4 regions of the Paenibacillus sp. J31R109 genome follow, and region 3 is predicted to be linked to each of the others. Evidence: predicted binding sites of a transcription regulator. Region 3 holds the regulator's gene; each other region holds the start of a gene.
What was found. The regulator LexA, encoded in region 3, represses DNA repair genes until DNA is damaged. The targets are predictions, from matches to a motif close to CGAACATATGTTCG.
Positions count from the first base shown of each region.

Region 1: AC58QT_RS25895 (YhjD family protein) is a predicted target of LexA. The motif match lies at 1,000-1,013, and genes of this name have one in related genera.
Region 2: AC58QT_RS33055 (carbohydrate kinase) is a predicted target of LexA. The motif match lies at 1,250-1,263, and genes of this name have one in related genera.
Region 4: AC58QT_RS02540 (YhjD family protein) is a predicted target of LexA. The motif match lies at 1,481-1,494, and genes of this name have one in related genera.

Region 1 covers NZ_JCAUAR010000013.1:34,509-36,715, forward strand. The annotation lists gene AC58QT_RS25885 (hypothetical protein) at 1-102, shown strand, start outside; gene AC58QT_RS25890 (hypothetical protein) at 670-873, shown strand; gene AC58QT_RS25895 (YhjD family protein) at 1,032-1,400, shown strand; gene AC58QT_RS25900 (DNA polymerase IV) at 1,401-2,207, shown strand, end outside.
Region 2 covers NZ_JCAUAR010000027.1:1,352-3,558, reverse strand. The annotation lists gene AC58QT_RS33060 (hypothetical protein) at 137-544, shown strand; gene AC58QT_RS33055 (carbohydrate kinase) at 1,315-2,207, shown strand, end outside.
Region 3 covers NZ_JCAUAR010000002.1:283,043-285,249, reverse strand. The annotation lists gene AC58QT_RS06935 (aminopeptidase) at 1-421, shown strand, start outside; gene lexA (transcriptional repressor LexA) at 493-1,110, opposite strand; gene AC58QT_RS06925 (LysM peptidoglycan-binding domain-containing protein) at 1,255-1,659, shown strand; gene AC58QT_RS06920 (DUF896 domain-containing protein) at 1,804-1,989, shown strand; gene AC58QT_RS06915 (HAD family hydrolase) at 2,029-2,207, shown strand, end outside.
Region 4 covers NZ_JCAUAR010000001.1:570,801-573,007, reverse strand. The annotation lists gene AC58QT_RS02545 (DNA polymerase IV) at 1-1,095, opposite strand, end outside; gene AC58QT_RS02540 (YhjD family protein) at 1,092-1,463, opposite strand; gene AC58QT_RS02535 (DUF3992 domain-containing protein) at 1,677-2,051, shown strand; gene AC58QT_RS02530 (DUF3992 domain-containing protein) at 2,083-2,207, shown strand, end outside.

The DNA of each region.
Region 1 (2,207 bases), on a different contig from region 3:
GGTATCCTTAATAAGGCTTTGATGCTGAAGAGCGTTGAGTACAACATAGAGGCAGATGGTGCGGATGAGCTAGGTATCCTTAATATGGCTGTGATGCTGTAAAGTGTTGAGCACCAGATTGTTGCCGAAGGCATTGGCCTGATGAACAACCGCTGAATATGGCAGTGATGCTGAAAAGCGTTGAGCACCCTGTCGCTGCCAAGATGAATCCATTCGTATATCACTGAATAAGGCTGTGATGCTGGAAAGCGTTGAGCACAACATGGGAGCCGATGGTGCCGATGAGTTGGGGTTACTGTGTACAGCAGTGATGCCGTAAGGCGTTTAGCACGAGAAAAACAAAGAAGAAGGCCGAACTATCGGCAAAAATATTAACAGCAGTGATGCCATAAGGCGTTGAGCACAGTATTCCTGATTTCGTACGCCACGGTTGGCAGAGGCTTCTAATAGCATTGATGCCGTAAGGCGTTGAGCACGAAACAAAGTATGGGAATTTCGTAGAAGTAGCTATAACCTGAATATGGCTGTGATGCTGGAAAGCGTTGAGCACTACCATAGTCCGTACACAATATCTTTTTTGTAGATGCTGAGAATAGCTGTGATGCTGAAAAGCGTTGAGCACGATGGGGAGCCAGGGTTCGTCAACTTGGAGGAGGCCTGAGAATAGCTGTGATGCTGAAAAGCGTTGAGCACAGCTGCAAGGAAATCGGCAAGCTGCACCAGTATCCCCTGAATATGACTGTGATGCCGAAAAGCGTTGAGCACATCGCCGAGGCCGTCCGGATTTATTTCGAGGATTCGCTGAATATGGCTGTGATGTTGAAAAGCGTTGAGCACTCCTCTAGGGATTGCCTACTTTTGACTTGTGATTAGATAGAAAATCGCAAAGAACTGGTTGAAAAAAGCCTGAGGTAGCACCCTTTGGGTTTTTTATTTTTTACCTATATTAAAAATATTCACTTGCATAACGAATACGTGTTCAGTATATAATGAATATCACGAATACATGTTCGTAAATGGCGGTGAGAAGTATGAATGTTGTTTCAAGGATTGAGAATGCAGAGGATATTCAAATTATCAAAGAATACACGTTATTACCCATTTTGCTCGATATGTTAACTAGAGACATGGAGGAGCTGAAGATATATAAGGATAAAATCGTTTATAATCATGTTCTTTTTTATCTGAAAGAGGTCGAAACCTCTATTTACCCCAAAATACAAAGTATTAAGAACAGTATGAAGAAGCGTGATATTAAAGTGCTAAACACAACCACGAATGCACTCGGTATTAACGTAGAATACAAAGTGCGAGGATACATCTATTATTTCACCATGCTTCGAAGTTTGGTTAAAGCAGAACTAATGACAACACTAATGAACATGCAGAGGCGCGTTTAGATGAGCAAGAAGGGCGAAAGGACAATATTCCTATCCGACTGCCAGTCATTCTACGCAAGCGTTGAAAAGGCGACTCATCCAAGCCTTGATAATCTCCCCGTGGTTGTTGCTGGGGATCCGGCCAGGAGATCAGGAATTATTTTGGCGGCATGCCCGATAGCTAAAAGTTTTGGGGTTACCACAGCACAGCGACTGGGAGAAGCGCTGCAATTATGTCCAAATGCCATTGTAATGCGTCCTCACATGCAGCGATATATTGACGTATCGCTCGCGATAACAGATATTTACGAAAAGTATACTGATCTCGTTGAGGTATTTTCAATCGATGAACAATTTTTGGACGTTACTGGTTCGCTCAATCATTTTGGCTGCACTCCCGATGAACTCGCGGTAATGATTCAACAGAAAGTAGCCGCGTCCATGAACGTACGAATTCGCGTCGGTATTGGACCTACTAAAATACTTGCCAAACAGGCGACAGATAATTTTGCTAAGAAGAATGCTAATGGAATATTTACTCTTGGCAAAGATGACGTTGAGCGATTCCTATGGCCACTATCCATTGATAAGATGTATGGGGTGGGTTCACGAATGACGAAGCATTTTGTCGCTCTTGGAATGACCACAATAGGTCATGTTGCTAAAACCCCACTAGCGACTTTAAAACAGAAATTCCGTGCGCGGTTCGGAAAGCAATCGGATATACAAGCGGAAGTAATGTGGAGAACGGCAAACGGACTAGATGATAGTCCTGTTACGCCCGGAACATTTGATATCGCACCAAAATCGATCGGCCACGCTATGACG
Region 2 (2,207 bases), on a different contig from region 3:
TCTTTTTTGTTCTGTCGACGCGGCTATCGCCTCCACTATCCCACTGATCTTCATGCATAACTTCTCGCTCACAGGGGAATATATGCTTACCTACACCGAATGACCCCTATCTACTTACTACCTGGAGGTATGGATAATGGTTACCCGATCTTTCAAATTAGTTTCTATTTCATTCCTTACCTTCTCTCTTCTGCTTGGGGCACATCAATATCGGCTGCATGCCCACGATCATAGTGGACATACGTCACAGACCGAAAACCTGCAGAGCTTGAAGAATGGTTCTCCTACGATGTATCAAACCAACCCCTTTGGTATGCCCGGGGCAGATACCCGTTTACTCCCTGCAACCAACCTGAACGGTCATGCTGCTGCGTATGGGATTACACCGCCAACAGCCTTGAACGTTTCTACGCTTAAAGCTCAGTCCGTCGCAGCTGCGCCGCCCAAAGATAAAACTAGGCACTGGTACAGCTACATCGGTTTGTTAGGATTACTTGGTCTGCTTGGACTCGGGTCCCGCTCCAATTCTTCGTATACAAAGTAGTTTTGGGGCAATGAAGCGATTCAGGTCGAGGAGTCCGCGTCAGTATTTAGGCTTCGAGAACAATGAGGAGACGCGGACGTGACTGTGTCTAAAAAGTCTACTCCATTTCACATTTTTTGTGTGAAAGGTGGGTAGGCTTTCGTTTTGTTAAGGGAAGTAGTCGATAAAATCGACTTACGGAGCTCGAATGGCCGCGCATAGCTTCCGTAACTCGAAATATTCGACTTACGGAGCTGGAATGGCCGCGCTGTGCTTACGTAACTCGAAATATTCGACTTACGGAGCTCGAATGGCCGCGCATAGCTTCCGTAACTCGAAATATTCGACTTACGGAGCCTGAATGGCCGCGCTGTGCTTACGTAACTCGAAATATTCGACTTACGGAGCCTGAATGGCCGTGCTGTGCTCACGTAACTCGAAATATTCTACTTACAGAGCCTGAATGGCCGCGCTGTGCTTCCGTAACTCGAAATATTCGACTTACAGAGCCCGAATGGCCGCGCTTAGCTTACGTAACTCGAAATATTCGACTTACGGAGCTGGAATGGCCGCGCATAGCTTCCCTAACTCGAAATATTCGACTTACGGAGCTCGAATGGCCGCGCTTAGCTTCCGTAACTCGAAATATTCGACTTACGGACTACCTAAACCCTTGCTGCTAGTTCTTAACCAAGCGTTCAGCACACCACCAGAACATTTGTCCATCGAATAGACATTTGTTTTATAGTGAGTTAAAATAAAGGGAGTACGACGAAGGAGGGGAGCTTTGCATGGATCGTGAACAGCAAATCCTAGCGCTTATCCGTCAAAATCCATTCATTTCGCAGAATGAAATGGCCGGTCTCATCGGTATTTCTCGATCTGCTGTAGCTGGTTATATTGCGTCACTGACCAAAAAGGGAACGATTCGTGGCAGAGCCTATGTCACTTCCGATGAGCATACGGTATTCTGCATCGGCGGAGCGAATCTCGACAGTAAAGCCCTCAGCAAGCATGCCATCCGACTAGCCACCTCCAATCCGGTTACGGTCACGGAGTCATGTGGCGGCGTTGCTCGCAACATCGCTGAAGCTTTAGCTGGACTAGCCTGTCCAACATCCCTCCTCACCGTGGTGGGGGACGATAAAGCAGGCCAATGGGTACTAGAAGAAACAAGACGCCGAGGCGTCGACGTCAGCCAAGCCATCGTACTCAATGGCGAGAATACGGGATCTTATACTGCGCTCCTCGACACGTCAGGCGAGATGTTTCTCGCTTTTGCCAATATGGACATTTATGATAAATTCTCACCAGCGATGCTGAGGGATAAATGGTCTCATATTGCCTCTGCCAAGCTCGTAATCGCAGATACGAACCTGCCGAGCGATACTTTGGAGGAGCTGATCCGCCGCTGTCAGGAGGAGAACATCCCTCTCTTCATTGATCCGGTTTCCTCGGAGAAATCAAAAAAGCTTCCCACTGATTTAACAGGGGTAACGGCTATTTTCCCAAATTTAGAGGAAGCCGTTCAATTAGCTCACACACCGCTAACCATGAACCAAGATGTCATTGATATGTTCTATGTAGAGCCTGACCATTCCAAAATTGCCGGAATTATTCGCGAGCGTGGTGTGAAGCATGTTTTCATTACACTCGGGAGCCAAGGGGTGCTCTATGTAGGTGA
Region 3 (2,207 bases):
TGGGGCATTAGTAGATCGGTTTTCATTTACGTTCGAAGCAGGTAAGGTTGTAGATTTCCAAGCTGAAGTGGGTTATGACCATTTGGCTCGTTTATTGGATATGGATGAAGGTGCACGCTATCTAGGAGAGGTTGCACTTGTGCCATTTGATTCTCCGATTTCCAATGTTAATCGTATTTTCTATAACACGGGTATTGATGAGAATGCATCATGCCATCTGGCCTTAGGCAGCTGTTATCCGATCAATTTGAAGGAAGGGACTACGCTGTCTAATGCGGAGTTGAAATCTCGAGGAGGGAATAGCTCCTTGATCCATGTGGATTTTATGATAGGTTCTGCGGAACTTGAGATCGATGGGGAACTAGCAGATGGGACGATCGAGCCGATTTTCCGTGCGGGGAACTGGGTATTAACTTTTTAGTAGGATGAAAAAAAGCAGGCTCTCAAGTGAAATATCACTTTGAGGGCCTGCTTTTTTGCGGTATTGGTGTCTTACATATCCCGGAACAAACCGATAACGCGCCCTAGGATCGTTACATTCTTCAAGAGAATAGGCTGCAAAGCGGAGTTCTCAGGTTGAAGGCGAATGTGATCCTTCTCCTTGTAGAAACGCTTAACGGTAGCTTCATCATCTTCGGTCATGGCGACAACGATATCGCCGTTGTTCGCTGTTTGTTGTTGTTTAACGATGACATAGTCGCCATTATGAATGCCAGCTTCGATCATACTGTCACCCATAATGCTGAGCATGAACACGTTGTTGTCGCCAACCATGCTAGTAGGAAGCGGGAAGTAATCTTCGATATTCTCAGTGGCTGTAATAGGTACACCTGCTGTTACTTTACCAACGAGGGGAACACGAGCGACGGAAACTGCGAATTGGGATTCGGCACCATCAAGCCCTAGAATTTCGATTGCACGCGGTTTAGTAGGATCTCGACGAATCATGCCTTTTTTCTCAAGACGCTCCAAATGTCCATGTACAGTTGAACTGGAAGCTAGTCCAACAGCTTCGCCTATTTCTCTAACGGAAGGCGGGTAGCCCTTATCTTTCACTTCGTTCTTAATGAATTCCATGATTGCTTGTTGACGCTGCGAAATTTTACTCATAAGATATCACTCCAATACTGGGAATCATTACCCAAAGTATAACATAGAACCCGAGTTCGTACAAACATAAGTTCGAGAAATGGTTGACTCAAACATGTGTTCGTGTTATTCTGATATCAGAACAAATGTTTGGGGGATGATTTTATGTATATGGCTTATTCACAATCGAACGGAAGAACAACAATACTTCAAGGTACTGCTCAAGCATCCAAAGGGATGACGACTAAACGGGGTCATGCGAAACTACTACTTCGTTTCTTGCTGATAGCAGTAATTCTTGGAACTGTGTTTTCGTTTGGTGCGATTGTACAAGCCTATGCAGGTGATAGTACGGTTACATCGTCTACATCAACTGCTTCCATTCAACCATCCGCACAACCGATTCAACACGAGAAGATAGTTATTCAAAGTGGTGATACACTCTGGGAAATCGCTGACTCTCACAAAAAGAAGGGTGAGAACACACGTTCTTATGTCGAACGATTGAAATCATTTAATCATTTATCGAGCAGTTCACTACAAGCGGGTCAGGTTCTATTACTTCCTTAATACGTACATTTTTAGTTATCTATATAGATGAAAGTTTGAGCTATGGACCCTAAGGTCTATGGCTCTTTATGATGTATCCTTGACAATCACAAACGGTGATGGCAAAGTAGTACTCATATTGAAATTTTGACTGGGAGGATTACAATGAGTGACAGCATGGATAAAACGATTGAGCGCATCAATGAATTAGCTCGCAAAGCGAAGACAGTTGGCCTAACAGATGCAGAACTGGATGAGCGCAACGAGCTGAGAAAGAAGTATATTGATGCATTCAGAGGGAACCTGAAAGTCCAACTGGATTCGATTAAGTTCACTGACGAAGAGAATTAAGCTTACACATAGATACTACATTCAAAGGGGAAATGAATGATGACGTTGAAAGCTGTGCTTTTTGATTTGGATGATACGCTATTATGGGATGATCGTAGTGTGGAGGAAGCCTTTACTGCAACTTGTGAAGAAGCAGCGAAGCATGTCGATGTCAAACCTGAGGAATTAGAAGCTTCTGTTCGTAAAGAAGCAAGAAGTTTATATGAATCCTTCGAGAC
Region 4 (2,207 bases), on a different contig from region 3:
GAACTGGCTCAGCATCACGCCAGCACGACGAACAGGCATCGTGTCCCAAAATTTATAGAAAAGCTGCTTCACAGCTTGAAAAACGGTACCCGTATGATTCGTTGGGTCCGGCATCTTCATCTGGCGTGAGAAGCCTGTCGGCGCATCAAAGGGGCTACACATACAGCTGACAGTCACAATAGAGGCCATATACCCTTTACGTCGACAGTCACGGCAGACCTCCTCCGTCAATTCCATCAGTATCGTATTCACCTCTGACGATTCCGCATAGTCCCTCGGCAACGTCATCATATGGCCGATCGACTTGGGTGGCGTATCGAACGTCCCTGGCGTAACCGGACTGTCATCCAAACCATTTGCCGTCCGCCACATGACCTCCGCATGAATATCCGACTGCTTGCCGAAGCGCGCGCGAAATTTCTGCTTCAGCTGCGGCAGTGGTGTTCGTGCCACCTCACCAATCGTGTACATACCTAACTTGGCAAAATGCGCCGTCATCCGCGAGCCAACACCAAACATTTTGCTGACAGGTTGCTCCCACAGGTGCTCCTCGATAGCAGACGGAAGCAGCGTGAAGATGCCGTTCTTATTCTTTTTAGCCCAAATATCCGTCGCTATTTTCGCTAAAATTTTATTAGAGCTGATGCCTACGCGAACTTTAACCCCAGTTTGTTCGAACACCTTATACTGCAAATTTCTCGCTATCTGCTCTGCATCTCCAAAGAGTGGCAGGCTCCCTGTAACATCAAGGAACTGCTCGTCGATACTGAAAATTTCAACAAGGTCCGTAAATTCCTGATAAATTTCGGTTATTTGCAACGAAATATTAATATAATGCTGCATCCGTGGCCGCATGACAATCAGCTCAGGGCACTTCTTCAGCGCTTCGCCCAACCGTTCGGCTGTCGTTACACCATATTCTTTGGCAACAGGGCAGGCGGCTAATATAATACCTGATCTTAACGCAGGGTCTCCTGCAACAGCAACCGGCTTATTCTCTAGACCTGGATGATCGGCCTTCTCTACACTTGCGTAGAAGCTCTGACAATCGGCCAGGAAGATCGTTCGTTCCCCACCCTTGTTCCCCTTGCTCATCGCAATTCCCCCCGCATATTCATCAGCATAGTCATAAGCTCAGCCTTGACCAAACTACGAAGCATCGTGAAATGATGAATGTAACCTCGAACTTTGTATTCAACTTGGATCCCTAAAGCATTCATTTCCGTGTGGATTACCTTAATCTCACGCTGCTTCATCTTGCTCTTCAACTGTTGTAATTCTGGATAAATCCCCATCTCAACCTCTCTGAGATAGAAAAGAATGTGATTATAAACGATTTTATCTTTATAAACCTTAAGCTCCTCCATATCTCTTGCGAGCATATCAAGCAAAATCGGTAACAGTGTGTATTCCTTAATCATTTGAACATCCTCTTCTGTCTCTACTCTTGATGTACTACTCATGTCCTCACCACCATATGCGAACATATATTCGTTTTTTCATATTATATACCGAACACGTATTCGTTATGCAAGTGGTTTTTAAAAAATGTGCGAATCACTACGGACATGTGCGTCATATTAAATATTCGGCAATCAGGCAGATGTCCAAGCGTCAGGGTAATTGCCTGCATTAAATAGTTTAGAAACAAAGAAACGGAGGAGGTTTTCTTAACTATGGCATGTGATAATTCCGCAGCTGCGCTAACTTGCTGTTCAGAGAAAAATTTCGTTCAGGATAAAGTATGTGCACCATGGACGGGCACAGTAGTTGCCACGGATGTAGACATTGTCGTTTACACGAATAATATTAATCCCAACCTCATTGGCACAGGATATGTGAAATTTGACACCGGACCTGCCGCTATAACGTTAGATGTATTGAACAGCGCTGGGGCTTCCATCTTAACGGCTCCCGTTTCCATTGCACCTGGAACAAGTCTGGCTTTTACTTACCAACGCTTCGCCACTATACAGATAACACTGGATGGCACAGACGCGGGTTTATATCAGGGCGAATTTTGTATCACAACTCGTTATTCGATTCAATAATGCCATTTGACACCTAAAGGAGGTACTCATTATGTGCTCTTGTAGTAACACAGCTCTTAGTTGTTGTTCAGACAAAACCTACGTGCAGGATAAAGTATGTACGAATTGGTTGATGACCGCAGCAGGTACAACCATTGTTTATACGGATAATATGGC